DNA from 3 places in the Mesorhizobium kowhaii genome. Region 2 is predicted to be linked to each of the others. Evidence: riboswitches for the same ligand, from Rfam matches in the RefSeq annotation. Region 2 holds a riboswitch; each other region holds the start of a gene.
The links. A riboswitch is a leader RNA that binds a small molecule or an ion and turns the genes downstream of it on or off. The one in region 2 is predicted to bind thiamine pyrophosphate.
Positions count from the first base shown of each region.

Region 1: it holds a riboswitch for thiamine pyrophosphate, as region 2 does, so the genes downstream of both, thiC (phosphomethylpyrimidine synthase ThiC) here and thiB (thiamine ABC transporter substrate binding subunit) in region 2, are expected to answer to the same signal.
Region 3: it holds a riboswitch for thiamine pyrophosphate, as region 2 does, so the genes downstream of both, thiC (phosphomethylpyrimidine synthase ThiC) here and thiB (thiamine ABC transporter substrate binding subunit) in region 2, are expected to answer to the same signal.

Region 1 is NZ_JBHLYT010000060.1:5,398-15,414, forward strand. Features, by position in the region: gene thiO (glycine oxidase ThiO) at 1-483, opposite strand, end outside; gene thiC (phosphomethylpyrimidine synthase ThiC) at 480-2,315, opposite strand; TPP riboswitch at 2,419-2,535, opposite strand; gene bioZ (3-oxopimeloyl-[acyl-carrier-protein] synthase BioZ) at 2,632-3,615, opposite strand; gene ACFFNA_RS33080 (adenosylmethionine--8-amino-7-oxononanoate transaminase) at 3,612-4,877, opposite strand; gene bioD (dethiobiotin synthase) at 4,877-5,512, opposite strand; gene ACFFNA_RS33090 (8-amino-7-oxononanoate synthase) at 5,509-6,648, opposite strand; gene bioB (biotin synthase BioB) at 6,645-7,586, opposite strand; gene nadC (carboxylating nicotinate-nucleotide diphosphorylase) at 7,743-8,597, opposite strand; gene ACFFNA_RS33105 (L-aspartate oxidase) at 8,597-10,017, opposite strand, start outside.
Region 2 is NZ_JBHLYT010000033.1:56,413-66,429, forward strand. Features, by position in the region: gene ACFFNA_RS19755 (amino acid ABC transporter ATP-binding protein) at 1-504, opposite strand, end outside; gene ACFFNA_RS19760 (amino acid ABC transporter permease) at 501-1,181, opposite strand; gene ACFFNA_RS19765 (amino acid ABC transporter substrate-binding protein) at 1,319-2,092, opposite strand; gene ACFFNA_RS19770 (RNA polymerase factor sigma-32) at 2,421-3,284, shown strand; gene ACFFNA_RS19775 (M48 family metalloprotease) at 3,326-4,795, opposite strand; gene thiQ (thiamine ABC transporter ATP-binding protein) at 5,054-5,836, opposite strand; gene thiP (thiamine/thiamine pyrophosphate ABC transporter permease) at 5,829-7,466, opposite strand; gene thiB (thiamine ABC transporter substrate binding subunit) at 7,543-8,541, opposite strand; TPP riboswitch at 8,585-8,699, opposite strand; gene ACFFNA_RS19795 (thiamine diphosphokinase) at 8,788-9,432, shown strand; gene ACFFNA_RS19800 (ABC-F family ATP-binding cassette domain-containing protein) at 9,434-10,017, shown strand, end outside.
Region 3 is NZ_JBHLYT010000144.1:16,341-26,357, reverse strand. Features, by position in the region: gene pmtA (phospholipid N-methyltransferase PmtA) at 1-100, shown strand, start outside; gene ACFFNA_RS36285 (hypothetical protein) at 140-373, shown strand; gene ACFFNA_RS36280 (DUF309 domain-containing protein) at 490-1,044, opposite strand; gene panB (3-methyl-2-oxobutanoate hydroxymethyltransferase) at 1,228-2,073, shown strand; gene panC (pantoate--beta-alanine ligase) at 2,070-2,957, shown strand; gene thiD (bifunctional hydroxymethylpyrimidine kinase/phosphomethylpyrimidine kinase) at 3,052-3,813, opposite strand; gene ACFFNA_RS36260 (thiamine phosphate synthase) at 3,804-4,409, opposite strand; gene ACFFNA_RS36255 (thiazole synthase) at 4,406-5,179, opposite strand; gene thiS (sulfur carrier protein ThiS) at 5,181-5,378, opposite strand; gene thiO (glycine oxidase ThiO) at 5,378-6,346, opposite strand; gene thiC (phosphomethylpyrimidine synthase ThiC) at 6,343-8,166, opposite strand; TPP riboswitch at 8,271-8,387, opposite strand; partial or broken gene bioZ (3-oxopimeloyl-[acyl-carrier-protein] synthase BioZ) at 8,483-8,736, opposite strand; gene ACFFNA_RS36230 (hypothetical protein) at 8,780-8,941, shown strand; gene ACFFNA_RS36225 (DUF982 domain-containing protein) at 9,092-9,334, opposite strand; partial or broken gene ACFFNA_RS36220 (hypothetical protein) at 9,607-10,017, shown strand, end outside.

The sequences.
Region 1 (10,017 bases), on a different contig from region 2:
GGCGCCGAAGTGGAATTCGACACCCATTGCCGCGAGCTTGCCTTGAAGTGCCGCCATCGCCTGGCGCGGGTCGAGATGAGCCTCATCGGGAAACAGCAATCCGCGCCGGAAGCGGCCGGCGAGGCCGGGCTCCAGGATCGCAATTTCGTTCTCCTCGACACGCCGATACCCCGACGTGCGACTGGCGAACCGGTCGAGCTCGCCAGTATCACGCGGCATAGCCACGACCAGTGTTCCGGCCCGTGTCACCTGGCCGGGCAGCACCGCATCCCACCAGTCGGCGGCGTCACGTCCGAGATCGAGCACCGGCTGCTCCGCGCTTTCACGCTCGCACCATGGCGCCAGCATGCCGCCGGCGAACCACGATGCATTGCCACCAAGGCCATGCCGGATCTCGGCGACTGTGACCGTCGCACCGCGGGCGGCGAGTTCGAAGGCGGCGGTGAGGCCGGCGACGCCGGCCCCTTTGACCAGCACCCTCATGACCGTTCCGGCGCCTCTGGCATGAGCGGTACGCCGGTCTCGTCAGCCGGCATGTAGAGATCGCCACCCTCGCGGTATTTCGCCGCCATTGCCGCCATGCCCTCCTTCTGGGCTTCGGCGCGAATGTCGTGGGAGATACGCATGGAGCAGAATTTCGGCCCGCACATCGAGCAGAAATGTGCCACCTTGTGCGCCTCCTTGGGCAAGGTCTGGTCGTGGAAGGACCGCGCCGTTTCGGGGTCGAGCGACAGGTTGAACTGGTCTTCCCAGCGGAACTCGAAGCGCGCGCGGGAAAGGGCATCATCCCTGACTTTCGCTGCCGGATGGCCCTTAGCCAGATCGGCGGCATGAGCGGCGATTTTGTAGGTGATCACGCCAATCTTGACGTCGTTGCGATCGGGAAGGCCGAGATGCTCCTTGGGCGTGACATAGCAGAGCATGGCGGTGCCGAACCAGCCGATCATGGCAGCACCAATGCCTGAGGTGATATGGTCATAGCCCGGTGCGATGTCGGTCGTCAGTGGTCCAAGCGTATAGAAGGGTGCTTCGCCGCACGCGGCGAGCTGCTTGTCCATGTTCTCCTTGATCTTGTGCATCGGAACGTGGCCGGGCCCCTCGATCATCACCTGGCAATCCTTCGCCCAGGCGATCTTCGTCAACTCGCCGAGTGTTTCCAACTCGGCGAACTGCGCCGCGTCATTGGCATCGGCGATCGAGCCGGGACGAAGGCCGTCGCCGAGCGAAAAGGAGACGTCATAGGCGCGGCAGATGTCGCAGATCTCCGCGAAATGCTCGTAGAGGAAGCTTTCCCGGTGATGGTGCAAGCACCATTTGGCCATGATCGAGCCTCCGCGCGAAACGATGCCCGTGACCCGGTCAACGGTCAGCGGGATGTAGTGCAGCCGCACGCCGGCGTGGATGGTGAAATAGTCGACGCCCTGTTCGGCCTGCTCGATCAGCGTGTCGCGGTAGACCTCCCAGGTCAGGTCCTCGGCGACACCGCCGACCTTTTCGAGCGCCTGGTAAAGCGGCACCGTGCCGATAGGCACCGGCGAATTGCGGATGATCCAGTCGCGGATGTTGTGGATGTTGCGCCCGGTCGACAGGTCCATCACCGTGTCCGCGCCCCAGCGGGTCGCCCAGACCATTTTCTCGACCTCTTCGGCCATCGACGATGTGACGGCGGAGTTGCCGATATTGGCGTTGATCTTGACCAGGAAATTGCGGCCGATGATCATCGGTTCGCTCTCGGGATGATTGATGTTGGCTGGAATGATCGCCCGCCCGCGCGCCACCTCTTCGCGGACGAATTCGGGCGTGACGAAATCGGGAATGGCCGCGCCGAAGCTTTCGCCGTCGCGCGGCAGCTTGCCACGGGTGATCTCCCGGCCGAGGTTTTCGCGGATTGCGACGAACTCCATCTCGGGCGTGATGATGCCGGCGCGCGCGTAGGCAAGCTGAGTCACCGCCTTGCCGGCCCTTGCCCTGAGCGGTCGGTTGCGAACGGGAAATTCCGGTGTCAGGCGCTCGCCCGCCGCGAATCCGTTGTCTTCCGGCCGGACATGACGGCCGTCATAGGTTTCGACATCGCCGCGTGCCGTAATCCATTCATGGCGAAGCCGGGCGAGGCCTTTTTCGATGCTGGTTTCGACAGTCGGGTCCGTATAGGGGCCGGACGGATCATAGACGATGACAGGCGGTTCGCCCGCCGTTGGATGGACGGAGATTTCTCGCATCGGCACTTTGATGTGCGGATAGAGGACGCCGGACTTGTGGATTTTCCGTGAGGCAGGCAGCGGTCCCGTCGAGACGGCTGGGGTGAGGGCATTCATCGTGAGGCTCCTTTGCTCATGCATTGGAGACCCAGTTCTGTGCCGGAAGGATGAAAAGACGCTTCTGTAGACCTGCCGAAACAGGACCTCGGGCGTGAACTCCCGCAAAGCGCTTGCACCGTCCCTACGCCAGTATGAACTGGATCAGGTTCAACGGGTCACTGCGCCGCGAAAGCCAGCAGTATCTCAGCCCCTTGCCGGGACTCCCCTGGTGAATGCATCGAATTGAACGGGCCGGCGCTATCTTGTCAAGCGCATTCGACCGGCCATCCAACTCAACTGGCTGGTCTTGATGTCTGCTGCGCGGGGCGCCCCGCTAAATTCCGACGACGAGCGCACCGCCGCTGAGGCCCGCACCCGCTGCCGCCAGAAGAATTCTCTCGCCCGGCCGAAACGTGTCCATCTGATGGGCCAACGACAGGGAGAGTGGGATTGTCGCGGCAGAAGAGTTGCCATACTCCGCGATCGTCTTGACGATTGCTTGATCTGCTATTCCAAGGTTCCTCCCGACCGCATCGAAAATGCGAGCATTCGCCTGATGCGGCACGAACCGGCCGACATCCTGTGGTCGCACTCCGGCAGCGGCAAGCGCGCTTGTCGAGCAATCGGTCATCATCTCGACAGCCTTGGCGAACACTTCGCGGCCGTTGGTCATCGTCATGCGGGTTCGCCCGAGATCCAGGCCACTTTGGAACGGGATGTTGCTTCCGCCCGCCGGGATCTGGATCAGCTCGTAGCGCGAGCCGTCCGAATCCACCGACGCGCCGAGGATGCCCCGGTCGGCGTCCTCGCAAGGGCAAATCACCAGGGCGCCGGCGGCATCGGCAAACACCACGCCGCTGGCGCGCTCGGCCGGATTGATGCGGCGGCTGAGGATGTTGGCGGCAATGACAAGGCTCGCTTTGCCGTGCAGACGCGTGAATCCGTCGGCGAACATCAACGCATAGATGAAGCCGGCGCAGGCGCCGGTTAGATCGACCGCGCCTGCGCGGCCAAGGCCGAGCTTGTGCGCGACCAAGGGTGCACTGGGCGGCAGAAGGTGGTCGGGCGTCGAGGTGGCAAGCAACAGCAGACCGATGTCGCTGCGGTCAATACCGGCATTCGCCAGCGCCATGTCGCCCGCATGCGTGGCAAGACCAGACAGCGTATCTTCGTCCGTTGCCCAGAAGCGCGAACGAATTCCGGTACGCCTTTCGATCCAGCCCGGCTCGAGGCCGAGATTGTTCTCGATCTCGGCATTTGCCACCTTGCGCCCAGGCGCGTGATGGCCAAATCCGAGAATGCGCGACGATCTGCTCATAGCCTAGACCCGAAGCGTTCGCCGGCCTCCTCGATGGCGTCATAGAGCCGATCGAGCTCGTCGCTGGTGATGCAATAGGGTGGGAGAAGATAGAGGACGTTGCCGAGCGGGCGCACAAGCAGCCCTCGGTCGAGGAAGAACGCGCGCAGCTTCGGACCGATCTCGGCGAGATAACCAGCTGAACCGGCGTGCAGATCGAGCGCTGCGATCGTGCCGGTTGTCCGGCTGTCGGTGAAGAACGGATTGTCGCGAAAGCGCCGAAGCCCGGCGGCCTGCATCGCACTCAAGGCCGCGACCCGCTCTGCCACCGGCTCATCCTGCCAGATCTCGACATTGGCGAGCGCAGCCGCGCAGGCAATCGGATTGGCGGTGTAGGAACTCGAGTGGAAAAAGGTCTTCTTCCGGTCCTCAGAATAATGAGCCTGGAAGATTGCATCAGTGGCGAGCGTGGCCGCCAGCGGGATGGCACCACCTGTCAGGCCCTTCGAGGTGCACAATATGTCCGGAGAGATGGACGCCTGCTCGCAGGCGAACATGGTCCCGGTGCGTCCCCAGCCCGTCATCACTTCGTCGGCGATCAGCAGTGTGCCCGAGGCTTCGGCGATCTTCTTCAATTCGGTCAGAACCCAGGCCGGGTACATCAGCATGCCGCCGGCGCCAAGCACGAGCGGCTCGACGATCAGCGCGGCGGCGCGCCGGTCGCGGCTGACGGCCTCGAACCGATCCAGCGTGTCCTGCTCGTGCCCGGCGACCGGGAAGGGGATAGTGTCGACCTCGAACAGCAAGGGTTCGTAGGCGGCGTTGAACACGCCGCGAGCACCGACGCTCATCGTGCCGATGGTGTCGCCATGATAGCTGTGCTGCATGACGACGATGCGCGAACGCGGCGCGCCGATGTTGCGGAAATAGCCAAGCGCCATCTTCAGCGCGACCTCGACGGAGGTCGAGCCGCTGTCGGAATAGAACACCCAGTCGAGTCCGGGCGGAGCGAGGCCGACAAGCGCCTTGGCCAGGCGTTCGGCCGGCTCGTGGGTGAAGCCTGCGAAGATGATCTGGTCGAGGCTCGACGCGGTTGCCTCGATAGCCTTCATGATGCGGGGATGGCGATGGCCATGCGTGACGACCCACCAGGATGAAATGGCGTCCAGGATGCGCGCGCCGTCGGCCTTGTGAAGGTAGGCGCCTTCGGTTCGGACGATTTCGGGGATCGAATGCTCGAGCGCGTGCTGGGTGAAGGGGTGCCAAACTTGGGACTGCGGCATCATTCGCCTCCGGCAATCAAAGCGAGGTCAAACCCGGCGACCATCGCGTCTCTCAGGGTTTTGCCGGTCAGCGGATCAAGGTGCGGCAGCCTGCCGAGCTGTGGCACGCCGCTGAATTCCACGATTGTCCTTTGCGTGTCTGCCACCTCGTCGCCGATAAAAGCGACGCCGATCATGGGGATAGAGCGGGCCCGCAGAGCTTCGATTGAGAGGAGCGTGTGGTTGATCGTGCCGAGCGCGGTGCGGGCGCACAGAATGACCGGCAGCCGCCACTGCGCGAATATGTCAATGAACCTTGTCTGTCGGTTGAGTGGCACCATCAGCCCGCCAGCGCCTTCGATGACAAGCGGACCCGGCAAGGCTGGAAGCGAGAGCTTTGCCGCCTCGATCGCGACGCCGTCGATTTCGGCTGAACGATGCGGCGACAGGGGCTTGCTCAAGCGGTAGACCTCCGGCAGCACGCGCCCTGACGGCAGGCCGGCAAGCCGCGCAACCACCTCGCTGTCGGTCTCGTCGTCGAGACCTGATTGCACCGGTTTCCAGTAGAAGCCGTCGAGCAGGCCGGCGAGCCCGGCCGAAAACACTGTCTTGCCAATTCCGGTGTCTGTTCCGGTGACGACGATGCGCTTGGTCATGGCGACGCCAACACTTCGGCGAGCGCCTCGACCATGGCCGAAATGTCGGCTTCGTCGACGTTGAGCGTCAGCGAAATGCGCAGCCGCGACGTGCCCTCGGGCACCGTCGGCGGGCGGATGCCGCGTATGTCGAAACCGCGAGCCTGCAATGCCGTCGCCACCGCCATGGTGCGCCTGACGTCGCCGATGACGAATGGCTGGATCTGCGATCCGCTCGACGTCACGCCACAGCGTTCGGCCAATTGGCGGCCGGCGAAAGCAACGTGTTCATGCAGCCGAACCCGGCGCAGGGGCTCGTCTGACAGTATGGCGAGCGCTTCGCGCGCCGCGACCGCCATCAGCGGCGATGGCGCGGTGGCGTAGATAAATGGCCGGCAACGGTTGACGAGATAATCGCACAGCGTTCCCGATCCGGTAACCAGTGCGCCGGACGCGCCGAGCGCCTTGCCGCAAGTATGGAGCGCAATGATGTTGTCGCGGCCCTCGAATGCGGCCGCCAGCCCCCGGCCGTCCGGTCCCCAAACGCCGGTGGCATGCGCCTCGTCGACGACGAGGAATGCGTCGTGCCGATCGGCTAGCTCGACGAGGCTCTCCATCGGCGCGCGGTCGCCATCCATGCTGTAGAGGCTTTCGACCGCGATCCACACGCGCCCCATGCCGCCCTCGACGCGCCAGTTGTTGATCTCATCCTCGATTGCACCAATGTCGTTGTGCGCAGCCAGCTTGAACTCGGCGCGCCCGGCCTGCGCGCCCTCATGCATGCTGGCATGGGCGAGTTCGTCGAGGACCAGCAGGTCGCCCTTTTGCGGCAGCGCGGTCAGCAGAGCGAAGTTGGCGATGTAGCCGCTGCCGAAGAACAGCGCGCGGTCGGTCCCGAAGAACGCCGCTGCGTCCGCCTCCAGTTGCTCATGCTCCGGCGCGTTGCCGCGCAACAGCCTCGACCCGGTGGCACCGACCGGCGTGCCCTGCGCGATCGCCGCCGCAACCGCGCCGCCAAGCCTCCTCGATGCGGCGAGCCCGAGATAGTCGTTCGACGAGAAGTCGAGCCCGGTGCGCGGCGACAGCGTCCGCAGCCGGTCCTTGCGCGCCAGCCCCTGCAAGGTCGCGTCATAGCGGGCGAGGGGCGCCCCTTTCATTGCGCCTCGAGGCCCATAGGCTCGATGCCAAGGCGCCGGAACAGAAGGGTATCCTTGTCTTCGCCGGGATTGTCCGCCGTCAGCAGCGTGTCGCCGACGAAGATCGAGTTGGCGCCGGCAAAGAAGCACAGTGCCTGCATCTCGTCGGTCATGGCGGTGCGGCCGGCGGAAAGACGCACATGCGATTTCGGCATCATGATGCGCGCCAGCGCGATCACGCGCACAAATTCTATCGGTTCGATGGGCTTGGCTTCGGCAAGCGGGGTGCCGGCGATCGGGATCAGCATGTTGATCGGAACGCTTTGGGGATGCTCCGGCAGATTGGCCAGCGTCACCAGCATGTCGATCCGGTCCACCGGCTCCTCGCCCATGCCGACAATGCCGCCACAGCAGACCTTGATGCCGGATTGGCGAACCAACTCAAGCGTATCGATCCGGTCGGCAAAGCTGCGCGTGCTGATGATCTCGCTGTAGTAGCGTTCCGACGTATCGATGTTGTGGTTGTAATAGTCGAGACCAGCCTGTTTCAGCTGAGCGGCCTGCTCAAGATCGAGCATGCCCAGCGTCATGCAGGTCTCCATGCCCAGCGCCTTGACGCCTTCGACCATCGCCACCACCGCATCCATGTCGCGCGTCTTGGGATTTCGCCAGGCCGCACCCATGCAATAGCGGGTGGCGCCGGCATCGCGCGCCTTGGTCGCTTCGGCGATGACGCGCCTGACTTCCATCAGCTTCGACGCCTTCAGGCCGGTTTCGTGATGGGCCGACTGGCTGCAATAGCCACAATCCTCCGGACATCCGCCGGTCTTGATGCTGAGAAGCCGGCTGAGCTGGACCTTGTTGGGATCGAAATTCTGGCGGTGCACGGTCTGCGCCTGAAACAGCAGGTCGTTGAAGGGCGCATCGTGGAGGGCCTGGGCTTCTTCCAGGGTCCACATCCGGCTGCCGTCGAAGGATTGAACTTCAGGCTGGGTCTTTTCCGAAATCGCTGCGTGCATTTCCATCCTGTTCCTTGCGTTATGCGACACAGGCGCCTTTGAAATGGCGGACACGGTCGAAAGAAGCTGGGTAGGCTAGATGGTCAGCCTCGAGGGTTAAGGCTGACGGTAGTCGAGGCCGATATCGAGGATCGGCGCGCTGTGAGTCAACCAGCCGATGGAAATCAGATCGATACCAGTTGCGGCAACGGCTGGCGCAATCGCGGCGGTGATCCTGCCCGACGCCTCGGTTGTGGCGCGGCCGGCAACCATGGCCACCGCCTGGCGAAGCTCGTCGACCGACATGTTGTCGAGCAGGACGGCGTCGGGGGTGAGGGCCATGGCCTCTTCCAGTTGGGCCAGTGTGTCGACCTCGACTTCGATCTTGACGAGATGGCCGACGCTGCTTCGCGCGCGCTCCAGCGCGGGGCGAATTCCGCCGGCGATGGCGATGTGGTTGTCCTTGATCAGGATGGCGTCATCGAGGCCGAAACGGTGATTAGAGCCGCCACCGGCGCGCACGGCGTATTTTTCGACGGCCCGTAATCCAGGCGTTGTCTTGCGCGTGCAGACGATTTTTGCGCCGTGGCCGCGGACCGCCGCGACGACCGATGCCGTCGCCGTGGCGATGCCGCTCAAATGGCAGAGAAAATTGAGCGCCGTCCGTTCCGCGGTGAGTATGGCCCGGGCCGGACCGCTGACCGATGCGATGGTCTCACCTTGCGCGATGTTGCTGCCGTCCGCTCGCTCCACTGTCATCTCGACATTCTGGTCGATCAGCCTGAAAGCGAGCATCGCCATATCGAGACCGGCTACAGTTCCGGCCTCGCGCGCAGTCAGCACCGTTGTCGCATGATGGTCCTTCGGTACGATGGCATCGGTGGTCAAATCACCGGCCCTGCCAAGGTCCTCGAGCAGAGCTGCCCGCACCAGAGGCTCGAGCATGATCGTTGGAAGGGGGGATAGGTTCATCAAGCGACGCTTTCCAGCATTGGAGAGTTGGCGAGTTCCCGCGCCGCAAACATGGCCGCGTCGAGCGTGATTTCGGAACGGCGGGCGACGGCCGCTTGATGGGGAAAGTCGGTCCGGTAGTGAGCGCCACGGCTTTCGCGGCGCAGCAAGGCGGCAACCGCGATCATCAGCCCCACGGCGGCGGGATCGGACGCTGCGTCGTGCCGCTGCAACAGCAGCAACAAGGCGCGCGCAGCCTCTTTCAAACCTTCACCATCCCGCGTTACGCCGAGAGCATGTGACAGGAGAGGGCGCACACGCCTTGGATCCGGCGCGGGCAGGTCAGAGGCCATCGCTGGCTTTCCGCGGTGCTCAGGCGAAGCGGCTACACTCTCGGCAACCCAGCGCGCGCAGACGACGGCCTCGGTCAGCGAGTTGCTGGCAAGCCGGTTGGCGCCGTGCAGCCCGGTCGAGGCGACCTCTCCACAGGCCCAAAGTCCCGGAACGGAAGTACGCCCGGCCAGATCTGCGGCGACGCCACCCATGTGATAGTGCTGCGCCGGCCGGATGGGAATGAGGTCATGGGCCGGATCGATGCCGGCCTTGTTGCAGGCTGACGCGATCGTTGGAAAATGCTGCGCGAATGTCGCGCCTGGCTTTTCGCGTACGTCGAGGAAAACGCGATGGCCGTTCGCAAGATGCCTCCATACGGCGCGTGCGACGATATCGCGCGGCGCGAGCTCGGCACCCCGCACGCCGTCGAGGAAACGCCGGCCTGTCTCGTCGACAAGTGTTGCGCCTTCGCCGCGAACCGCCTCGCTGATAAGCGGCATCGGACGGTCCGGCCCGTCAAGCGCGGTCGGGTGGAACTGGATGAACTCCAGGTCGGCAAGCACAGCACCCGCGCGCGCTGCGAGCGCCAGCCCCTGTCCGCAACTGCCGAGCGGGTTTGTCGTGTCGTGGAACAAGCCACCGATCCCGCCTGTGGCGAGAACGACCCGTCCTGTGGCGAAGAACACCGGACCCGTCGAACAGCTCGCCAGCACCCCGGTGATCCTGCCGTCCTCCACAGCCAATCGACGCGCTTCCACGCCTTCCACGACCACAATCGACGGGGTGGAACGCACGGCAGCAACAAGTGCGCGCATGACCTCCCGTCCGCTCCCGTCGCCGTCGGCATGAACGATGCGCCGTCGGCTGTGCGCGGCTTCCAACCCGAGGCGCAGCGCTCCTTCGGGTGTCCGATCGAAGCGAACCCCAAGGCGCGCCAGATCCTCGATCGCCGCGGGCGCCGCGTACACGATGCGCCTTGCTGTATCCGCATCGCAAAGGCCGTCGCCTGCAGCGAGCGTGTCGGCAAGATGGAGCGCCGGTTCATCATTGTCGCCTAGGCTGGCGGCAAGTCCGCCCTGCGCCCAAGCGCTCGACGCATCCGCGCCTA
Region 2 (10,017 bases):
CTCGTCGCACAGCAGCACTTTCGGCGACGGCGCCAGTGCGCGAGCGATTGCAACGCGCTGCTGCTGGCCGCCCGACAGGGTTGCCGGCCAGGCGTCGGCCTTGTGTGCCATGCCGACCTTTTCCAGCAGGGCGAGCGCCCGCTCGCGCGCCCGCTCCGTTGGCCATTTCAGCACCGTCACCAGCCCTTCCATGACATTCTCGATCGCGGTGCGATGCGGAAACAGCTGGAAGTTCTGGAACACCATGCCGGTTTGCAGACGCAAGCGTTGGATATCCCTGGCCGGAACCTTGCCGCCAGGATGGAATTCGAGCACCTCGTCGCCGATGCGCACCGTGCCGGAGGTCGGAATCTCCAGCAGGTTGATGCAGCGCAGCAGCGTGCTCTTGCCGCCGCCCGAAGGGCCGACCAGCGCCGTGACACTGCCTTCGGCGATGGTGACCGTCACGCCCTTCAGCACGAGATTGTCGCCGAAGCGCTTTTCAATGTTGGTGAGGCCGATCATGAGCGCGCCTCCAGGAAGCCACCATAGCGGTTGAGCCGTTCTTCCAGCCGCGTCTGCAAGGCCGACAGCACCGAGCTCATCGCCAGATAGAGGATCGCCGCCTCGACATAGAGGATCAACGGTTCATAGGTGGTGGCGACGATGCGCTGCGCTGCCTGGAACATTTCCGGCACGGTGATGGCGGCGGCCAGCGACGTATCCTTGACCAGCGAGATAAAGGTGTTGGAGAGCGGCGGCACCGCGACCCTTCCGGCTTGCGGCAGGATGGTGCGCCGCATCGCCTGGCTCCATGTCATGCCGATCGAATAGGCGGCTTCCCACTGGCCTTTCGGCACCGAGCCTATTGCCGCGCGGATGATTTCCGACGTGTAGGCACCGATGTTCAGCGTGAAGCCGATCAACGCGGCGGTGAAGGCGTCAAGCAGGATGCCGACCGATGGCAGGCCGTAGAAGATCAGGAACAGCTGCACCAGCAGCGGCGTGCCGCGGAAGATCCAGACATAGAAGCGCACAAGCGCGACCAGCGGCTTCGGCCCGAACAGCCTGCCGAGCGCGGCACCGAGGCCGACCGTCAAGCCAAGAACGAAGGAAAGCAGCGTCAACGGCACGGTGAAGATCAGGGCCGCCCACAAGAGCGACGGCAGCGACTCCAGCATCAGTTGCAGCCAGTGCGTCACGTAAGACCCTCCAAATGGTCGAGGCGGCTCATCAAAGCGCGAATGCGATCGGCATATCACGACAAAAGCGGCGGACCGTCAAAGACGGCTCGCCGCTTGATATCGCATAGGCCGGCGGCCGGCCTCACCTCATGAAATTACTTCGAAACGTCCTGGCCGAAATAGGTGTCGGCGATCTTCTTGTAGGTGCCGTCCGCCTTGATGTCGGCCAGCGCCTTGTTGATCGCCGCAACCAGGTCCGGATCGCCCTTGCGCACGATGACGCCGGAATAGTCGGCGTTTTCCTCTTGCGCGGCGATCTTCACATTGGCGTCGGGCTTGTGCTTCTTGAAGTCGAGAAACGACAGGCTGTCATTGATGGTGGCATCGGCGCGGCCGGTCAAAAGCAGCTGGATCGACTGGTCAAAGCCGTCGGTGCCGACGAGTTCGGCGCCATTCGTCTCAGCGAGCTTGCCGAAATTTGAGGTCAGCGACTGCGCCGACTTCTTGCCCTTGAGATCGGCGAAGGTCTTGATGTCGGTGTTGTCGCCGCGCACGATCAGCACCGCCTTGGAGGCGATGTAGGGATCGGAGAAGTCGTACTTGGCCTTGCGGGCATCGGTAATGCCGACTTCGTTGATGACGGTATCATAGCGATTGGCATCGAGGCCGGCGATCAGCCCGTCCCACTTGCCTTCGAGGAACTCGGCCTTGACGCCGAGCTTGTCGGCGATCGCCTTGGCGATTTCGACATCGAAGCCGACCAGCGCGCCGGAAGTGTCATGATAGGTGAACGGCGCATAGGTGCCTTCCGTGCCGACCTTGATGACGCCTGCCTGCTTGATCTGGTCGAGATTGGCGCCGGCATGGCCTGACGTGACAGCCAGCGCCTGCAGCGTTCCGGCGATGATAAACGACTTGAGCCATTTCATTTTTCTGTGATCCCGTCCTTGGCCGGCTGTCCGGCATGTTGTGAGCGCTGGAAACTGACAGATACAAGTCGAAAAAATAAGGAACAGGATTTCAAAAACAAACAACTTCTGAAATCATATTCTCGAAATAGCGCTTTTGGTTGCGATCGACACGACCGCGGATCATCGCCGGCCCCCCTCAGGCAACTCGATCCAGCCGCCAACGGCCACGGAACCATTCTCGTGCATGGCACGTTCTGGATTTTCTAGGGCACGACGCCGCGATTTCAACCCGGGCGCCTGCCAAGTTTGCAAAGTCATCCGCATCGCCTGAGCCAGGGAGCGCCTCATGATGGAAGACACTGCAGGACGGATCATGGTCCGCGCGGCAATGAAGGCTCCCTACCTCGAACGTGAAGAAGAGCACCGGCTCGCATTGCTCTGGAAAGAAGACAACGACCAGAACGCGCTGCACAGCATCACGGTTGCGCATATGCGGCTGGTCATTTCCATGGCCTCCAAATTCCGTCACTACGGCCTGCCGCTCGGCGATCTGATCCAGGAAGGTCATGTCGGCCTGCTTGAAGCCGCCGCCCGCTTCGAGCCCGAGCGCGAGGTGCGGTTTTCGACCTACGCGACGTGGTGGATCCGCGCCTCGATGCAGGACTACATCCTGCGCAACTGGTCGATCGTACGCGGCGGCACCAGCTCGGCGCAGAAGGCGCTTTTCTTCAACCTGCGACGTCTGCGCGCGCGGCTGGCCAACGGCACCGAACCTTTGTCCAACGCGACGCTCTATCGCGAAGTGTCGGAGGCACTCGGCGTCTCCGAGGCCGACGTGGCGATGATGGATTCGCGGCTGTCGGCGCCGGACTCCTCGCTCAACATGCCGATGGCCGACGATGCGGGTTCGACAGAGCGGATGGATTTCCTGGTCTCGGACGATCCATTGCCCGACGAGATCGTCGGCGACAAGATCGATGTCGCACGCCGTTCGCTCTGGCTGAGGGAAGCGCTTCGCGCGCTCAACGCGCGTGAGCTGAGGATCATCGAGGAACGCCGGCTGAACGACGAGGGTGCGACACTGGAAGCGCTTGGCGAGACGCTTGGCATCTCCAAGGAACGCGTCCGCCAGATCGAGGCGCGCGCCATGGAAAAGCTCAAGGTCGCGCTGGTGAAGCAGAACCCGGAATTTATGGCGACTGCCGCCTGATCCGCGGCAGGCGTCCAGCGGGGTGAGTTTGCGACGGACTCTTACTTGTCGGTAACGATCTTGACCTTGTCGCCGGCCGAGACCGCGGCCCCCGGCGACAGCGCATTGAGCACGCGGAACAGGTCGAGCTTGCGGTCGACACCAACCATCTGGGCGGAAAGCGAACCCATCGTCTGGCCGGGCTGAACGGTGACGACGCGGATATGCAGCGGCTTCAGCGCCGCTTTTTCCTCGGCACTGAGGATACGGAACGATCCGCTCACCGAACGCGCCACCGTATCCAGCGAGGTGCTGGCCGAGGGCGCCGCGGTCAGCAGCCGGTAGACCTGGCCGCCGGCGCGGATCACCGCGATATCGAACTGCCAGCCATCGGCACCGGCATGCGCGGTCGCCGCCTCGTTGCCGTTGATCGTTTCCTGCTTGACGGTGCTGTCGTCGAGACCAGCCACCCAGCCGCTGCGGATATAGTCGGTGAGCGCGCGGTTCTTGTCGATCGAGACGCCGTCGAAGCGGATCGCCATGTCGCCGGGCCCGGTTGCTGTCACAGCGGCGGCCGAATTGTCGATGATGAAGCCCTCGGGCACCGAGAAGGACACGCCGAGGCCCGGATGCAGGAAGGTTTCGCCGCGCACATAGCCTTCCTCAGGCGTGTCGCCATAGAGCAGGCCGTCTATGCCGGCGAGGAAGGAATCGCGGTCGCGGGTGCCGACGCCGGGTGCGCCGAACTGGCGGGCATGGCGCTGCGCCAGATCGATGCGCTGCGGCGTGTTGGGGTGGGTGGCCAGAAAGTCGAGGCTGGCGTCGGTGGCGCCACTGATCGAGCGGAAATCGGTATAGGCCGACATCGACTGCAGGAAGCGGCCGGCGGCGAAAGGATCGTAGCCGGCTTCGCCGATCGACTTGATGCCGATGGCGTCGGCCTCCAGCTCCTGGTTGCGCGAGAATTGCGCCAGTCTCAGCTTGCCACGGATCAGCGCCGCCTTGGCGGTCGGGCTGTCGCCGAGCACATCGGAAACCACCTTGGTCGCCAGGCCTTCCTCGGCCTCCAGCTGCTGGCGCTGCAAGCCGTGATTGGCGGTGACGTGGCCCATCTCATGGGCGATGACCGCCGCAAGCTCGGCCGAATCATTGGCCAGCGCCAGCAGGCCGCGCGTGATGTAGAGATAACCGCCCGGCAGTGCGAAAGCGTTGACGTTGGGCGAATTCAGAATGGTGATGCGATAGGTCTGCGTCGGGTTGGCCGACACGACGGTCAGATTGCCGACCACCTTGGCAACCATGCGCTCGAGCTTGGGATCGGAATATTCGCCGCCATAGGTGGCCAGGATGCGCGGATGCTGTGCCTTGGCCAGTTCGGCGAGCTTGCTGTTGGCAGCGACGTTGTCGACTGTGATCGGCTTGTCGGAAGGCTGGAAGCCGGATTCCTGAACCTCGGGCGGCGTGAACATCTGGCAGCTCGCCAGCGCCACGGCAAAGCCGGCCAGCGCGAGAAAGCGCGCCAGCGGATTCATTCGTAGTTTGTCAACGCCGATCGCCAGAACGGCTTCCTTTCGGGTCCCGGCACATGACCACGAAAATCGGGGGCGATCTTCGGAACGTGTCATGCGCTATCTCAAACTGCTGCAGCATCCGGCGCGCGCCCCTCGGGGCGGGCGGCGGATGCTGCAGGCAAATCACGGCCTGTTGCCGGACCAGTAGGGGGACCTAGCCACACTCCTCCAGTCATGGCAAGCAAGCGCCACATCGCCTGGAGCCGGTTTGACCGTAAATTATGTCCGCTTCCGGGCAACATCTCGTGATACGACATCCCCGGCACCCGCGCCGATATAGCGCCGGAACGCTTCCGGACCAGCCCCGCTGAAGAATTCATCCGCCTTGCCGGTTGCCGCGACAACGCCATTGTCCAGAAACACCATGTGCCCGCCGATGCGGCGGGCATCCTCCGGCTGGTGGGTGACGAACAGCACCGTCATGCCCCGTTCGGCGTGCACTGCGGCGACCAGATCCAGCATGTCGTCGCGCAGCGCCGGGCCGAGCGAGGCGAAGGGTTCGTCGAGCAGGAGCACCGGCCGGTCGCGCACCAGGACGCGGGCCAAGGCGACACGCTGGCGTTCACCGCCGGAGAGTTCACGCGGCAGGCGCTTTTCCTTGCCGGCAAGGCCGGTGCGTTCGAGCGCCCCGGCGATCGCGGCACGATCCGCCTCGGTCAGCAGCAAGGATGGCGAGCGGCCGAGCCCGACATTCTGCTCGACGGAGAGGTGGGCAAAGAGATTGTTCTCCTGGAACACCATCGACACCGGCCGCGCTGACGGCGGCGCGGCGTTGACATCGGCCCCGCCGATCAGCACGCGGCCCGACTGCGGTACCTCGAAGCCGGCCACCAGGTTGAGCAGCGTCGACTTGCCAGAACCGCTCGGCCCCATGATGGCTGTGATTTTCGCCGCGGCGAAATCGACGTCAAAGACGAGCGGCGCTTCGCCATAGCTGAACGACACCTGGTCCAGCCGCACCGAAGCGCCCTTTTCAGACCTGCTGGCCGCCCCGTCAGGCATCCCGGTTCTTCTCCCTTCCCAGCCAGTGTGCGGCTACGATCAATGCGAGGCAGACGAGGCCAAGCAGCAGCGCCAGGCCGGCGGCGTCCTGCGTGCGGTAGCTGCCCATGCGCGCCAACAGAAGGTAGGGCAAGGTCTGCACGGAATCACTGCCGAACAGCGCGATGACGCCAAGATCGCCAAGCGACAGCGCCATGGCGAAAGCAAAGGCGGTGGCAAGCGGCCGCCGCAGCGACGGCCAGTCGACCAGCATCAAACGATTCCAGCCCGCAATGCCGAGCTGCGCACAAAGCCGTTCGTGACGCTCGCTCGCCGCATCATAGGCGGGACGGACAGCGCGCAGTGCGAACGGCATCGCCATCACCGCGTTGACGGCGACGACCATGACCGGGGCGATGACAAAGACATCGCCGACATGGCGCAGCAACAGGAACCAGCCGGCGCCGACGACGATCGGCGGCACGACGAGGACGAAACCGGCGCCGGTATCAGCGGCGTGTTCCAGCATTGCCTTTGCGCCTGAGCGGTGGTTCAGCGCCAGCGCCCGGCGTGCCATGGTCAGCGCCAGCGACAGCGTCACGGAAAGCAGTGCTGACAGGAAGGCCAGCACCGCGCTGGTCAGCGTCGCCTGCCGCACGGCGACCTCGCCGGCAAGCCGGCCGAGATCGGCGCCAAGCCCGGCCATCACCGTGGCCGCCATCGGTCCGACAACGAACAGCAGCGCGAGCACGATGAGCACGACGTTCAGCAAGGTCTCGGTCCCATTGACGGGGAGGTAGCGGCGCGGCGCAACCGGCAGGTTGGTGTCGCCGACCACATTGGCGCCAAGCCGCGTCAGCGCCAGCACGACGACAAACGTCAAGGCGATCTGCAGCAATGTCAGGGTGACGGCCCGGGCGGGATCGAAATCGAAGCGCAGCGCCTGGTATATGCCGACCTCCAGCGTCGTCGCGGCTGGCCCGCCGCCGAGCGTCAGCACGATCGTGAACGAGGTGATGCAGAGCATGAAGACAAGCCCGGCAACACCCGGCAAGGCCGCACGCAGCGTAGGCCATTCGATCAGCCGGAACGCCGGCCGCGCGCCCATGCCGAGTTGGCTCGACAGCCGCCATTGGTCGGCGGGAATGGTCTGCAGCGCTTCGAGAAGGAGCCTTGTCGCCAACGGCAGGTTGAAGAAGACATGTGCGACGAGAATGCCGGGCAGGCCATAGATGCCTGGCCAGCTTCCACCGCCAATCCCCGTGAACACCCCGGAAAAATAGCCGGCACGGCCATAGAGAGCGAGAATGCCGAGTGCCGCGACGATGGCCGGCAGCGCCAATGGTACGGCGAACAGCTGCAGGATGAAGGCGCGGCCAAGGAAGCGTGGATGCCGTGACAGCGCGCGCGCCACGAACAGCGCCGGCCCGACCGAAAGCAGCGTCGAGAGCGCCGCTTGCCAGAGCGTGAAGCGAACGACGCGAAGCAGATAAGGATCGAAGGCCGCCCAGGCGCCGGAGAAGTCGTGAGCGCCTTCGAAAAGCAGTCCAGCAAACGCGCCGCCGATCAACAGCGAGATTGCGGCGAGCGCGATGACGCCAGCTGTGATGCGAGGGTCAGAGGATGCGCGCCGGGGTGGGGGTGAGGACATCTTCAAGGTCGCAGCCCCCACCCCGCTCCGCCACGCGGATCGACCCTCCCCACAAGGGGGAGGGTGAAACGCGCTCTCATTTGCTCATCACCGCCAGCCATTCATCCACCCAGGCCTTGCGGTTGGCGGCGACCTCTTCGGGGCTGAACAGCAAGGTCTTGGTCGGCTTGACCAGTTTGTCGAAGGCCGGATTGAGCGGTTTGTCGGTCTTGCCGGCCGGGAACATCCAGTTGGTCTCGGGAATGGCATCCTGGAATTTCGGTCCGGTCATGAAGGCCAGGAACTTTTCCGCCAGCGGATTCTTGGCCCCTGTCGTGGTGATGCCGGCGACCTCGATCTGCAGATATTCGCCCTCTTCGAACGACGCTGCCTGGTAGCGCTCGGTGTTCTCGGCGACCATGTGATAGGCCGGCGAGGTGGTGTAGGACAGCACCATCGGCGCCTCGCCCTTGGTGAACAGGCCGTAGGCCTCGCTCCAGCCCGGCGTCACGGTCAGCACCTTCGCCTTGAGCTTCGCCCAGGCCTCCGGCGCCTTGTCGCCATAGACCGACTTGACCCACAACAGCAGGCCGAGGCCCGGTGTCGAGGTGCGCGGATCCTGAATGACGATCTTGTCGTCGGCGCTGCCTTCGACCAGCTCCTTCAGGCTCTTCGGCGGTGTCTTCAACTTCTCGGTGTCGTAAACGACGGCGAAATAGCCGTAGTCAAAAGGAACGAACGTATCGTCGTTCCAGCCGCCCGGTACATTGACATCGGACACTGCGCCATGCGGCGCAAACAGGCCTGTGGCCTTGGCATCGGCGGTCAGATTGGTGTCGAGGCCGAGCACGATGTCGGCCTTCGTCGATGCCCCCTCCAGCTTGACGCGGTTGAGCAACGCGACGCCATCGGCGACCGAGACGAACTCGACATCGCAGCCGCATTCGGCCTCGAATTCCTTCTTCACTACGGGACCCGGACCCCAGTCGGCGGTGAAGCTCTCATAGGTGTAGACGGTGAGCTTGTCCTTGGCCAAGGCCGGCCCGGACAGGACCACAGCCATCGCAGAGACAAGAGAGTATAAAAGCGTGCGCATCGGCGCCTCCTTCGTTCGAATTGAAAGGAATTGAGGCGTCGGACTGTCCGAAACGTCTAATCCCTCCGCCGGTACAAACCGGATCAGGTTCAGCGGGTTGGCGAGTTTGCCTCTCAGCCGGTCCGCGAAGATCGCGTCCGGCACCCCGTTAGAGCGTTTCGACACATAGGCCCGGCCGATCAACCGCGCAAGTGGCAGTTTGCCGGCCTTCCGTTTCCCGTGCCGGGCTGGTAAGGGCCACACGATATGAGCACATTCACCATCTTGCTTGGCGGCGATCTCATCCGCACGCCACGGCTCGACCGGCAGGTCGAAGGCTCCCGCGTCATCGCCGCCGACGCCGGCATCGGCCATGCGCGCATGCTGGGCCTTGTCCCGGAACTGTGGGTGGGTGATTTCGATTCGGTGCCGGCCAACCTGCCGGATGATCTCGCCGCCGTGCCTCGCCGGACCTTCCCGGCGGAGAAGGACAAGACCGATGGCGAACTGGCCATCGCCGCCGCGCTGGAGCGCGGCGCGACCAGCCTGGTGCTCGCCGGCGCCTTTGGCGGCAAGCGCGCCGACCACGCCTTCCTGCATCTGGCGCTTGCCCTGCGGCTGGCCGAGGCCGGAACGAGGGTGCTTCTGAGCAGCGGCGCCCAGGAAGGCGTTCCGCTGCTGCATGGGAAAGCCGGCTTCGACTATGCCGACCGCACGCTGTTTTCGGTGCTCGGCTTTTCCGATCTTTCCGGCCTGACCGTCATCGGCGCCAAATGGCCGCTCGACCGCGTCAAGGTGGCGTTCGGCTCGTCATTGACCATCTCCAACGAAGTCAAGGGCCGCCTCGAAATCACACTCGACCAAGGCCGCGCGCTGTTGCTCGCCCATCCTTATCCACTGCCTGAAAGCTGACATGGCCCCGCCCCTTCTCAATCTCGACGGGATAAAACTGACCTTCGGGGGCACGCCGCTGCTCGATGGCGCCGCCTTGACCGCTTCCGCCGGCGACAAGATCGCGCTGGTCGGCCGCAACGGGTCCGGCAAGTCGACGCTGCTGAAGATCGCCGCCGGCCTGATCGAGGCGCAGGACGGCGAGGTGTTCCGCCAGCCTTCGGCAACCGTCCGCTATTTGCCGCAGATGCCCGACATGGAGGGTTTTGCGACCGTGCGCGCCTATGTCGAGGCTGGGCTCGGGCCTGCCGACGATCCATACCGCGCCAGCTATCTCATGGAGCATCTCGGCCTGTCGGGCGAGGAGCGGCCGAACGATCTTTCCGGCGGTGAGGCAAGGCGCGCAGCACTCGCTCGTGTCATGGCGCCGGAGCCCGATATTCTGCTGCTTGATGAGCCGACCAATCATCTCGATCTCTCGGTGATCGAGTGGCTGGAAGAGGAGCTCGTCCGTACCTCCTCGGCGCTCGTCGTCATCTCGCATGACCGCCGCTTTCTCGAGCGCGTATCGCGCGCCACCGTCTGGCTCGATCGCGGCCAGACCCG
Region 3 (10,017 bases), on a different contig from region 2:
AGTGATCAAGATGCCGGACCGCTACATCGTGTCACACTACGATTTCGTCGTCCGCAATATCCCGCCCGCGCAGCTCTGGACTTACCGACGAGCGGTCTGACTCTGAACGCAGCCAACGCGCTGCGCGCTCCGCGAAATCGTGCCTGAAGCAGAGCGAGAGCTGGCCGAGTTTATCGACCTTAAAGCAGAGCGGATGCGACTGGCGAGGCAGGTCAGTGGTCTGGAGGCTGAGATCAAAAAACTCTCCGAAAAGCTCGACAACCCAGACTTCGTTGCTCGCGCGCCGGAGGAGGTGGTCGGAGAAAACCGAGAGCGTCTAGAGACGGCCCCAAGCCGCCAAGCGGCGCCTGGATGTGGTGCTCAGCCGCTTTAGCTGCTGACCCACAGCCGTATTTTGTTGCTTGGAAGAGCTTTTTGACCATTCCGCAACACTCGCCATCCCCGTCCGGGATTTTACCTTTCATTCTTTGCATCCCAACTGTTTGCGGATTAGTGGCCCTGACAATCTGATCCGAGGACGAAATCAAACACTGGTTGAGGCCGACCAAATGGCACGGCCCGCAACGCGGCAGGCAGCCTTGTCGCTGCTTCAGCGTAGTCGGCGAGTATGGCTGGCGGGAGGCCAAGCGCGTTTTCGACAATATGTTCCGACGGGCCGTTCAGTCGACGAAACAGCATTGCGGCGCGCCGGGAGTGGCGCACCGCTGCAGCAGTTTTGCCCTCACGTATCTTCACGCCGGCTGCCGACAACAGGATCAATGCTTTAAAGAACACGCGAGAAGGGCCGCCTCGGTCCGCAACCTGCCAGAGACCTTCCCAAGCCTCATGTGCTTCCCAGTAATAACCGTGATTGAAGAGGTCGAGACCCCAGAGGAATGGATCCGAGCCAAGCGCCGCATCTGTGGCGACCGGCATCGGCTCGACAAGGTAGCTATGTCCAGCGGGATCGCGCACGGGATGCGGCTGCCTGCCGGGCAAGTACGCATAGGCTGGAAAGCTCTTTTTCGGCAGGTGGCGAGGACGCGATTTCGAACCAATGGCCATGGAGCAGGATATCACATGGATGGTCACTGCTCGATACGAAGTCCTTGTATTGCCCGGCGGTTGCGACAATGCGTGGGAAGGCGGACGCGCGGCTTTATTGTGCGATGCAAATTTTTCTCTTCGCATCTGCACAAATTTGTGGCAAACGCTTCCATCGCGGTTGACGCAAGGGAAGGAAACCTGGTGAGCGCAACGGGAGCGGCCAAGGCGTTGACGCCGCCGGACATTGCGGCGCGCAAGGGCAAGATGCCACTTGTTTGCCTGACGGCCTATACGACGCCAATCGCAAAGCTGGTCGACGATCACTGCGATGTGGTTCTGGTCGGTGACAGCGTCGGCATGGTTCTCCATGGGCTTCCTTCGACAGTCGGCGTGACGCTCGAGATGATGATCATGCATGGCAAGGCCGTGCGGCGCGGGCTGGAAAAGGCGGTGATGGTGGTCGACATGCCTTTTGGTTCCTATGAGGAAAGTCCCGAGCAGGCCTTCCGCAATGCCGTCCGTCTGATGGCCGAAACCGGTTGTTCTGCGATCAAGCTCGAAGGCGGCGAGAGTATTGCCGGGACGATCCGGTTTCTTGCCATGCGCGGTGTTCCGGTGATGGGTCATGTCGGGCTGACGCCGCAGGCGGTCAATACTTTCGGTGGCTATCGCGTCCAAGGCCGAGGCGAGGATGCTGAGCACATCGTGCGCGATGCGATCACGGTGAGCGAGGCGGGCGCCTTCGCGGTCGTGCTTGAGAAAATACCCGAAGCGCTTGCCCGGCAGATCACACAGGAAGTCGCAATCCCCACCATTGGCATCGGCGCGTCGCCGGCTTGTGACGGGCAGATCCTGGTTGTCGATGACATGCTGGGCCTGTTTGGAACCTTCCGGCCGAAATTCGTCAAGCGCTATGCCGAGCTTGCCGGGACCGCCGAGGCAGCAATCGCGACGTATGCGAGCGAGGTGCGCGAGCGCCGCTTTCCAGCGGTCGAGCACGTCTTCGGCGACGTGCCACGTCCTGTCAATGGAGGAGAAGCCGCATGAGCATTCCGATTGTCCGGATCGTTGCCGAACTGCGCAGCATCGTCGCCGCGTGGCGCCGGGAAGGCTTCAAGGTCGCCGTTGTGCCGACCATGGGCGCCCTGCACGAGGGTCACCTAAGCTTGGTCCGTGCCGCACTTGCAAAGGCCGACCGGGTCATCGTGACGCTCTTCGTCAATCCCAAACAGTTCAACAGTGCCGGCGATCTGGCTGTCTATCCGCGCACCGAGCACGATGACGCCGCCAAGCTCGCGTCGGTCGGCACCCATATTCTGTATGCTCCCGATGCAGCCGACATATATCCGCAAGGCTTTGCCACAACGGTTTCGGTCGCCGGAGTGAGCGAGGGTCTGTGCGGAGCGTTCCGGCCCGGCCATTTCGACGGCGTGGCGACCGTGGTGACGAAGCTGTTCCTGCAGACCGGCGCCAATCTGGCGTTTTTCGGTGAAAAGGACTTTCAGCAGCTGCAAGTCCTGCGACGCCTGGTGCGTGACCTTGATATTCCGATCGAGATCGTCGCCTGTCCGACCGTGCGTGAAGCGGATGGGCTGGCGATGTCGTCGCGCAACACGCGACTGTCCGCCGCCGAGCGCCCCTCCGCGCCCCGACTGGCAGAGATCCTGTTCGAAACTGCCGGGCGGCTAAGCTCCGGAGAACCCGTAGAGCGCCTGCTGCATGAGGCTCGACAGGCGATCCTGGCTGCGGGCTTTTCGCGGGTGGAGTATCTCGAACTTCGCGCCGGCGATAATCTTGCCCTGATGGCCACGCCGGGTCGACCGGCGCGGCTGCTCGTCGCCGCCTGGCTCGGCCAGACGCGGCTGATCGACAATGTCGAGGTGGAGTCGGCGCAACGCTCGGTTCAAGCGTTGAAGCAAGCCGCTGCCTGACCCTCCTTCGCGGGGCCGAAGGAGCCAGATATCGGTCTCCCCATTGCAAACGGCCGAGCTGGCGGCGGGCCTCAACTCGGCATGCGGGCTGCGGTCATTCGGTTGAATTCCTCTGAAGCTGCTCGAACACAAACCGCTTGCCTTCGCGCACACTGTCTTCGAGCCGCTTTGCCTTTGCAAGATGCGCAGCAATCGCGCTGGCCAGCATGCAGCCTGTGCCACGCATCGATACTGCAAGACGCGGCGCATCGAAGCGAATGGGTTCTTGACCGGAGCGCAGCAGGATATCCGTCGATCGAAGTCCTTTTGCATGGCCGCCCTTGATCAGAATGGCCTGCGCGCCGGCGGCCAAGAGCTCCTGGCCTTGCCAGACCGCTTCATCCTCGTCGACCGCTTGCTCGGCGCCGATAAGGAGCGCCAGCTCGATGAGATTGGGTGTGACCAGACAGCAAAGCGGCATCAGATCACGCTTCAGGGCAGCGATGGCGCCTGCTTCCAGCAGCGCCCGGCCTGACGTGGAGGTGAGAACCGGGTCGAGTACTGCCGGCCCCTGCGGATTTTCACGGAGCACTGCGGCTGCGGCAGCGATGATCTCGGCGGTCGCGAGCATGCCGATCTTGATGGCCGCCACCTTGTTGGCCTGGAACGCAGCGCGCATCTGATCGGCGACCAGACCGGGTTGCTGATGATGGACGTCCATGACGGCTTCGTGCGTCTGCACCGTCAGCGCGGTGACAGCCAGAGAGATGCGCACGCCGATGGCAGAGATCGTCTCGATATCGCGAGCAATTCCGGCGCCCCCGCTGGAGTCCGATCCGCCGATGACAAGCACATGCGGTTCTCGCCTCAGCGCCATCGCTCCGTCTTTTCGATCCATTCTCGCGTGCGCGCTTCGGGATCAGCATTCAATGTGATGTCGGTGACCACCGCGGCGCTGTCGGCGCCTGCCTCGAAGACGCTGTCGATCCGCTCAGGATTGAGGCCGCCGATGGCGACCAATGGAATCGGCGCGACTTGGCACTTCCATTCGCTGATCCGTTCAAGTCCCTGCGGCGCCCATTTCATCTTCTTCAGGGTAGTGGGATAGATGGGACCGAGGGCGATGTAGTCAGGCTCGGCGGCCATCGCCGTTTCCAGTTCGGCATGATCGTGGGTCGACAGCCCGAGCTTCAATCCGGCGTACTTGATCGCCAACAAATCGGCCGCAGCCAAATCCTCCTGGCCGAGATGAACGAAGTCGCAGCCTTCCTCGATGGCAAGTCGCCAATAATCGTTGACGATCAGTTGGCAACCATGGACCGCGCAGACGTCGTTCGCGCGGCGCATTTCGGCGCGCAGCCCGTCCTCGTCCCTGTCCTTGATGCGAAGCTGGACGAGCTTCACGCCGAGCGGCACCAGCCGTTCGATCCAGGCAGCACTGTCGACGATCAGGTAGAAGGGATCGAGCTTCATGAAAAAACCGCCCTGCCGAATGTCGGCGTCGATGGCACGGCGACATCGCGCGGTTCGAGCATTCCCGAACTGAAGGCTTCTCGACCGGCATCGACCGCCTTGCCGAAAGCGCGCGCCATGCCGACCGGATCGGCCGCCTTGGCAACCGCCGTATTCAGGAGCACGGCGTCGAAGCCGAGTTCCATGACGGTTGCCGCGTGCGACGGCCGTCCCAGCCCCGCATCCACGATCAGCGGGATGCCTGGGAAATGTCCGCGCATCGAGCGCAGCGCCATACTGTTGACCGGCCCGAGGGCGGAACCGATCGGCGCGCACCAAGGCATCAAGACCTTGCAGCCCGCTGCCAGCAGCCGCTCTGCAACACCGAGATCGTCGGTGGTATAGGGGAATACCGCAAAACCGTCCTCGCACAGGATGCGGGCGGCTTCGACCAAGCCGAACACATCCGGCTGCAGCGTGTCGTGGTTGCCGATCACTTCGAGCTTGATCCAGCTCGTAGCGAAGACTTCGCGCGCCATTTTCGCGGTGATGACCGCTTCCTTGACGGAGTGGCAGCCGGCAGTGTTGGGCAGGATTCTCGTGCCGAGCGAGCGGATCAGCGACCAGAACTTTTCGCCGGCCCTGCCGCCCGCCATCTCACGGCGCAACGATACGGTCACTACTGACGTGCCCGACGCCTTGACCGCATCGGCAAGGATGGCCGGCGAAGGATATTGCGCCGTGCCGAGAATCAGCCGGGAGGACAGTGGCGTCCCGAAAAGCTCGAACATGCTAGCCTCCCTGCATCGGCGAGAGGATTTCGATCCAGTCGCCGTCGCTCAACTGGAACTCCGCCCGATGGGCTTTGTGCACGAGGTCGCTGTTGACGGCCGTCGCCAGCCAATCGCCCTCATAGTCGAGCGCTGCAAGCAGCTCTGCCAGCGTGGTGGCGGCAACCTCATGCGCTTCGCCGTTTACGGTCAATTTCATCAGGCAAGCTCCATGGGTTCGTCAGCGAAGACGAGTTCGGCCGCCTGCCGCGCTATGGCTGGCGCGAGAAGAAAGCCATGGCGATAAAGCCCGTTGATGGCGACGGTGTTTCCACGCGCTTCGACACGCGGCAGATTGTCGGAGAAGGCCGGGCGAACACCGACGCCGGTCTCGACGATACCGGCCTCGCCGAAGGCTGGATGGAGCGCGCAGGCCGTGCCCAGAAGCTCCATCATAGAGCGGACCGTGACCGGTCCAGCGCCGTCGCTCTCGATCATCGTCGCGCCGATCATGAAACGATGGTTGGCGCGCGGTACCGTGTATAGCGGAAAGCGCGGATGAAGCAGCCGCACGGGGCGCGATAGCGCGATATCAGGCGTGTGCAGGATCATCATCTCGCCGCGCACGCCGCGCAGCCTTCCGTCGTCCGCCGCCATTCCCGTGCAGTCGATCTCGTGCTCGAACCCGGGAAGCTGCCGCGCGTCCGTGGCGAAGCTGATGTCGACACCCATCGCGACAAGCTTGTCGTGAAGCGCCGCCATCGCCCGGCGCGGGTCGAGATGCGCCTCGCCGGGGAAGAACAGCCCACGCCGGAAACGCCCGGCGAGATCGGGCTCCAGCCGCGCGATTTCCGCTTCATCGAGCCAGCGATGGCCCGAGGTGCGGCCGGCGAAGCGGTCCAGCTCGCCGCTGTCACGCGGCGGCGCCACAACCAGTGTTCCGGCCTGCGTCACCTGACCAGGCAGCACCGCCTCCCACCAGTCGGCGGCGCCGCGTCCGAGATCCAGCACCGGCTGCTCGGCGCTTTCGCGCTCGCACCACGGCGCCAGCATGCCGCCGGCGAACCACGATGCATTGCCTCCACGGCCGTGCCGGACGTCGGCGACGGTGACCGCCGCGCCGCGTCTGGCCAATTCGAAGGCCGCCGTGAGGCCGGCGACGCCGGCCCCTTTGACCAGCACCCTCATGACGGCCCTGGTCCTTTGGGCGCGCTGTCGCTCACCGGCATGTAGAGATTGCCGCCATCGCGATATTTTTCCGCCATCGCCGCCATTCCTTCCTTCTGCGCTTCGGCACGAATGTCGTGGGAGATGCGCATGGAGCAGAATTTCGGCCCGCACATCGAGCAGAAGTGCGCCAGTTTGTGCGCCTCCTTTGGCAAAGTCTGGTCGTGGAAGGAGCACGCCGTTTCGGGATCGAGCGACAGGTTGAACTGATCCTCCCAGCGGAACTCGAAGCGCGCGCGGGAAAGGGCATCATCCCTGACTTTCGCCGCCGGGTGGCCCTTGGCGAGGTCGGCGGCGTGCGCGGCTATCTTGTAGGTGATCACGCCGGTCTTGACGTCGTTGCGGTCCGGCAGCCCAAGATGCTCCTTCGGCGTCACGTAACAGAGCATCGCGGTGCCGAACCAGCCGATCATCGCGGCACCGATGCCCGACGTGATGTGGTCGTAGCCCGGCGCTATGTCCGTCGTCAGCGGCCCGAGCGTATAGAAGGGCGCTTCACCGCAGATTGCGAGCTGCTTGTCCATGTTCTGCTTGATCTTGTGCATGGGGACGTGGCCAGGCCCTTCGATCATCACCTGGCAATCCTTCGCCCATGCGATCTTCGTCAGTTCGCCAAGCGTTTCCAGTTCGGCGAATTGCGCGGCGTCGTTGGCGTCGGCGATCGAACCGGGGCGAAGTCCATCGCCGAGCGAGAACGAAACGTCATAGGCGCAGCAGATGTCGCAGATCTCCTCGAAATGCTCGTAGAGGAAGCTCTCCTTGTGATGGTGCAGGCACCACTTCGCCATGATCGAGCCGCCTCGGCTGACGATGCCGGTAACCCGCTCCACCGTGAGCGGGATGTAAGGCAGCCTCACGCCAGCATGGATGGTGAAATAGTCGACGCCTTGCTCGGCCTGCTCGATCAGGGTGTCGCGATAGACTTCCCAAGTCAGGTCCTCGGCGATGCCGCCGACCTTTTCGAGTGCCTGATAGAGCGGCACGGTGCCGATCGGCACCGGCGAATTGCGCACGATCCATTCGCGGATGTTGTGGATGTTGCGGCCGGTCGACAGATCCATCACCGTGTCGGCGCCCCAGCGGATCGCCCAGACCATCTTTTCGACTTCCTCGGCCATCGAGGAGGTGACGGCGGAATTGCCGATATTGGCATTGATCTTCACCAGGAAATTGCGGCCAATGATCATCGGCTCGCTCTCGGGATGATTGATGTTGGCGGGGATGATCGCGCGCCCGCGCGCCAGCTCGTCGCGCACGAATTCCGGCGTGACGAAATCGGGAAGCTCCGCGCCGAAGGCTTCGCCGTCGCGTTGCAGCTTGCCGTGCAGGATCTCGCGGCCAAGGTTCTCGCGGATGGCGACGAACTCCATTTCAGGCGTGATGATGCCGGCCCGGGCATAGGCAAGCTGGGTCACCGCCTTCCCAGCCTTGGCCTTGAGCGGTCTGTTGCGAATGGGGAATTCTGGCGTCAGACGCTCGCCCACGGCGAAGCCGTTGTCTTCCGGCTGCACATGGCGGCCGTCATAGGCCTCGACATCGCCGCGCGCCGTGATCCAGTCTTGCCGCAGCCGTGTGAGGCCTTTCTCAATGCTCGTTTCGATCGTCGGATCGGTGTATGGGCCGGATGGATCGTAGACCGTCACGGGCGGTTCGCCCGCCGTCGGGTGGACGGAGATTTCGCGCATCGGCACCCTGATCTGTGGATGGAGGACGCCGGATTTGTGGATTTTTCGTGAGGCAGGCAGCGGTCCCGTGGAAACCGCTGGGGTCAAGGCATTCATTTGAGGCTCCTTTGCTCATTTGCATTGGAGACCCAGTTCTGTGCCGGAAGGATGAAAAACGCTTTGGCCGACCTGCTCGAGACAGGTCTTCGGGCATAAACTCCCGCAAAGCGCTTGCACCGTCCCTACGCCAGTATGAACTGGATCAGGTTCAACGGGTCACTGCGCTGCGAAAGCCAGCAGTATCTCAGCCCCTTGTCGGGACCCCCCTGGTGAATGCCTCGAATTGAACGAGCCGGCGCCGCTTTGTCAAGCGCCTGTCGACCGGCCATCCATCTCACTCGGACAGTTTGTCCTGTGGGCGCCCACCGCTCGGCTATATTCCGACGACGGCAGCGCCGCCGCTCAAGCCCGCTCCCGCCGAAGCCAGAAGAACTTTTTCGCCAGGCCGAAATGGCTTCGTCTGGTTGGCCAGTGACAGCGACAGCGGGATCGTCGCCGCGGAAGAATTGCCGTATTCGGCGATCGTCTTGACGACAGCACAATCGGCAAGGCCAAGGTTTTCCCTACGGCATCAAAAATGCGGGCATTGGCCTGGTGCGGCACGAAGCGGTCGATGTCCTGCGGCTTGTGCGTGAAGGCGGCTTCTTCTTCGACAACTCCAGAGGCCCTCATGCAGGTCATCGACGGCGAGCCCGTCGTCGTGAAGATCCGCAAAGGGGGGCAGCGCCGACGGCGTGCCGGAGAAGCAGTGCGGCCCTTCTGGGCGGCGACGACAGGGTTGCGTTCCACCAACCGGAAAGACCTCCGCCACAAACCTGAGCTTGGCGGATGATCCAACGAATCAATCTTGCGCGACGAGCGCAGCACTCGATACGCAGCTATGTATCGCGGCTACAAGAGTAAGCGTTCGTTCGATCTATTTGTCTGCGTTACTGCTCTTGCGGGGGTTTTGAAGTAATTGAGGCTATTATAGTCTTGGAACTCAATCACTGCGCAGAATTTTCGCTTCTAACGCCGCCACAACGAAAGCCCGTCTGGCAACCAGCGGGTGGGCTTCGCCACGCAGAACCTGAAGGCATGCATCCATAGCCAGTTTCCGCTTCTTCGTCTGATCATGGAAGCTCCGGAGCAGAATCGTGGCCGCGTCGTTCACATCGAAAATGACGCGCTCACGGTCATGTCGGCCAACTTGCACCACCACGGGTCGGACGAACCTGCTCGACATCCAATTACACCCTCAATACCGAGCTTGGTGCGGTCTGCGCCTGCCATGACGTCGGCTCGTTTCATACATGTATTGCCGAGGGCCGAATAGGGCCAGCAGACCTTGCCGGCCTTCACACTTCGTGCGCCAGCCACCTGGCGCAAACTCTGCTGCAATGCCGGCGCTTCTGGCGGCGGGCGGGGATGCCGGCAGAGGTAGAGGGCGGGCGGGCCTGCAGCGGCGGGTGAAGGTCCGGGAGAGAGGCTCCCGGCGTCCGCCGCGGAGCAGCAACCATGACACAAATGGAATTTCACACGCCCGTCCGTAACGCGCGTGCCGGTTACAAGGTCGACGTCAGCCGCGGCCAGCGTATCGGTCGCGTGTCGTCGGAGTGGTTCAATCGGCCGGCCGACGAGCGCTACCTTTCTCTCACCGATCTCCATAATTCGGTGAAATGGCGAACCGAACGCATCAAGACCCGCCTCGTCGAAAGCGAACTGATCCGCGTCGACGCCAGCCGCGACGATCGGGAGCGCCTGTGGCTAATGCTGCCCGATGCGCATGCCCCTGTTGCACCCACGCATTGGAGTTTTGGCCAACTCGCCAGCCTGGTCGGCGCGCCGGCCACCTATCTGCGCCAGCTTCCAGCGCCGCTGGCTGCCATCAATCTGCAGCACGGCCTGCTGTCCCATCGCGAGCTTGTG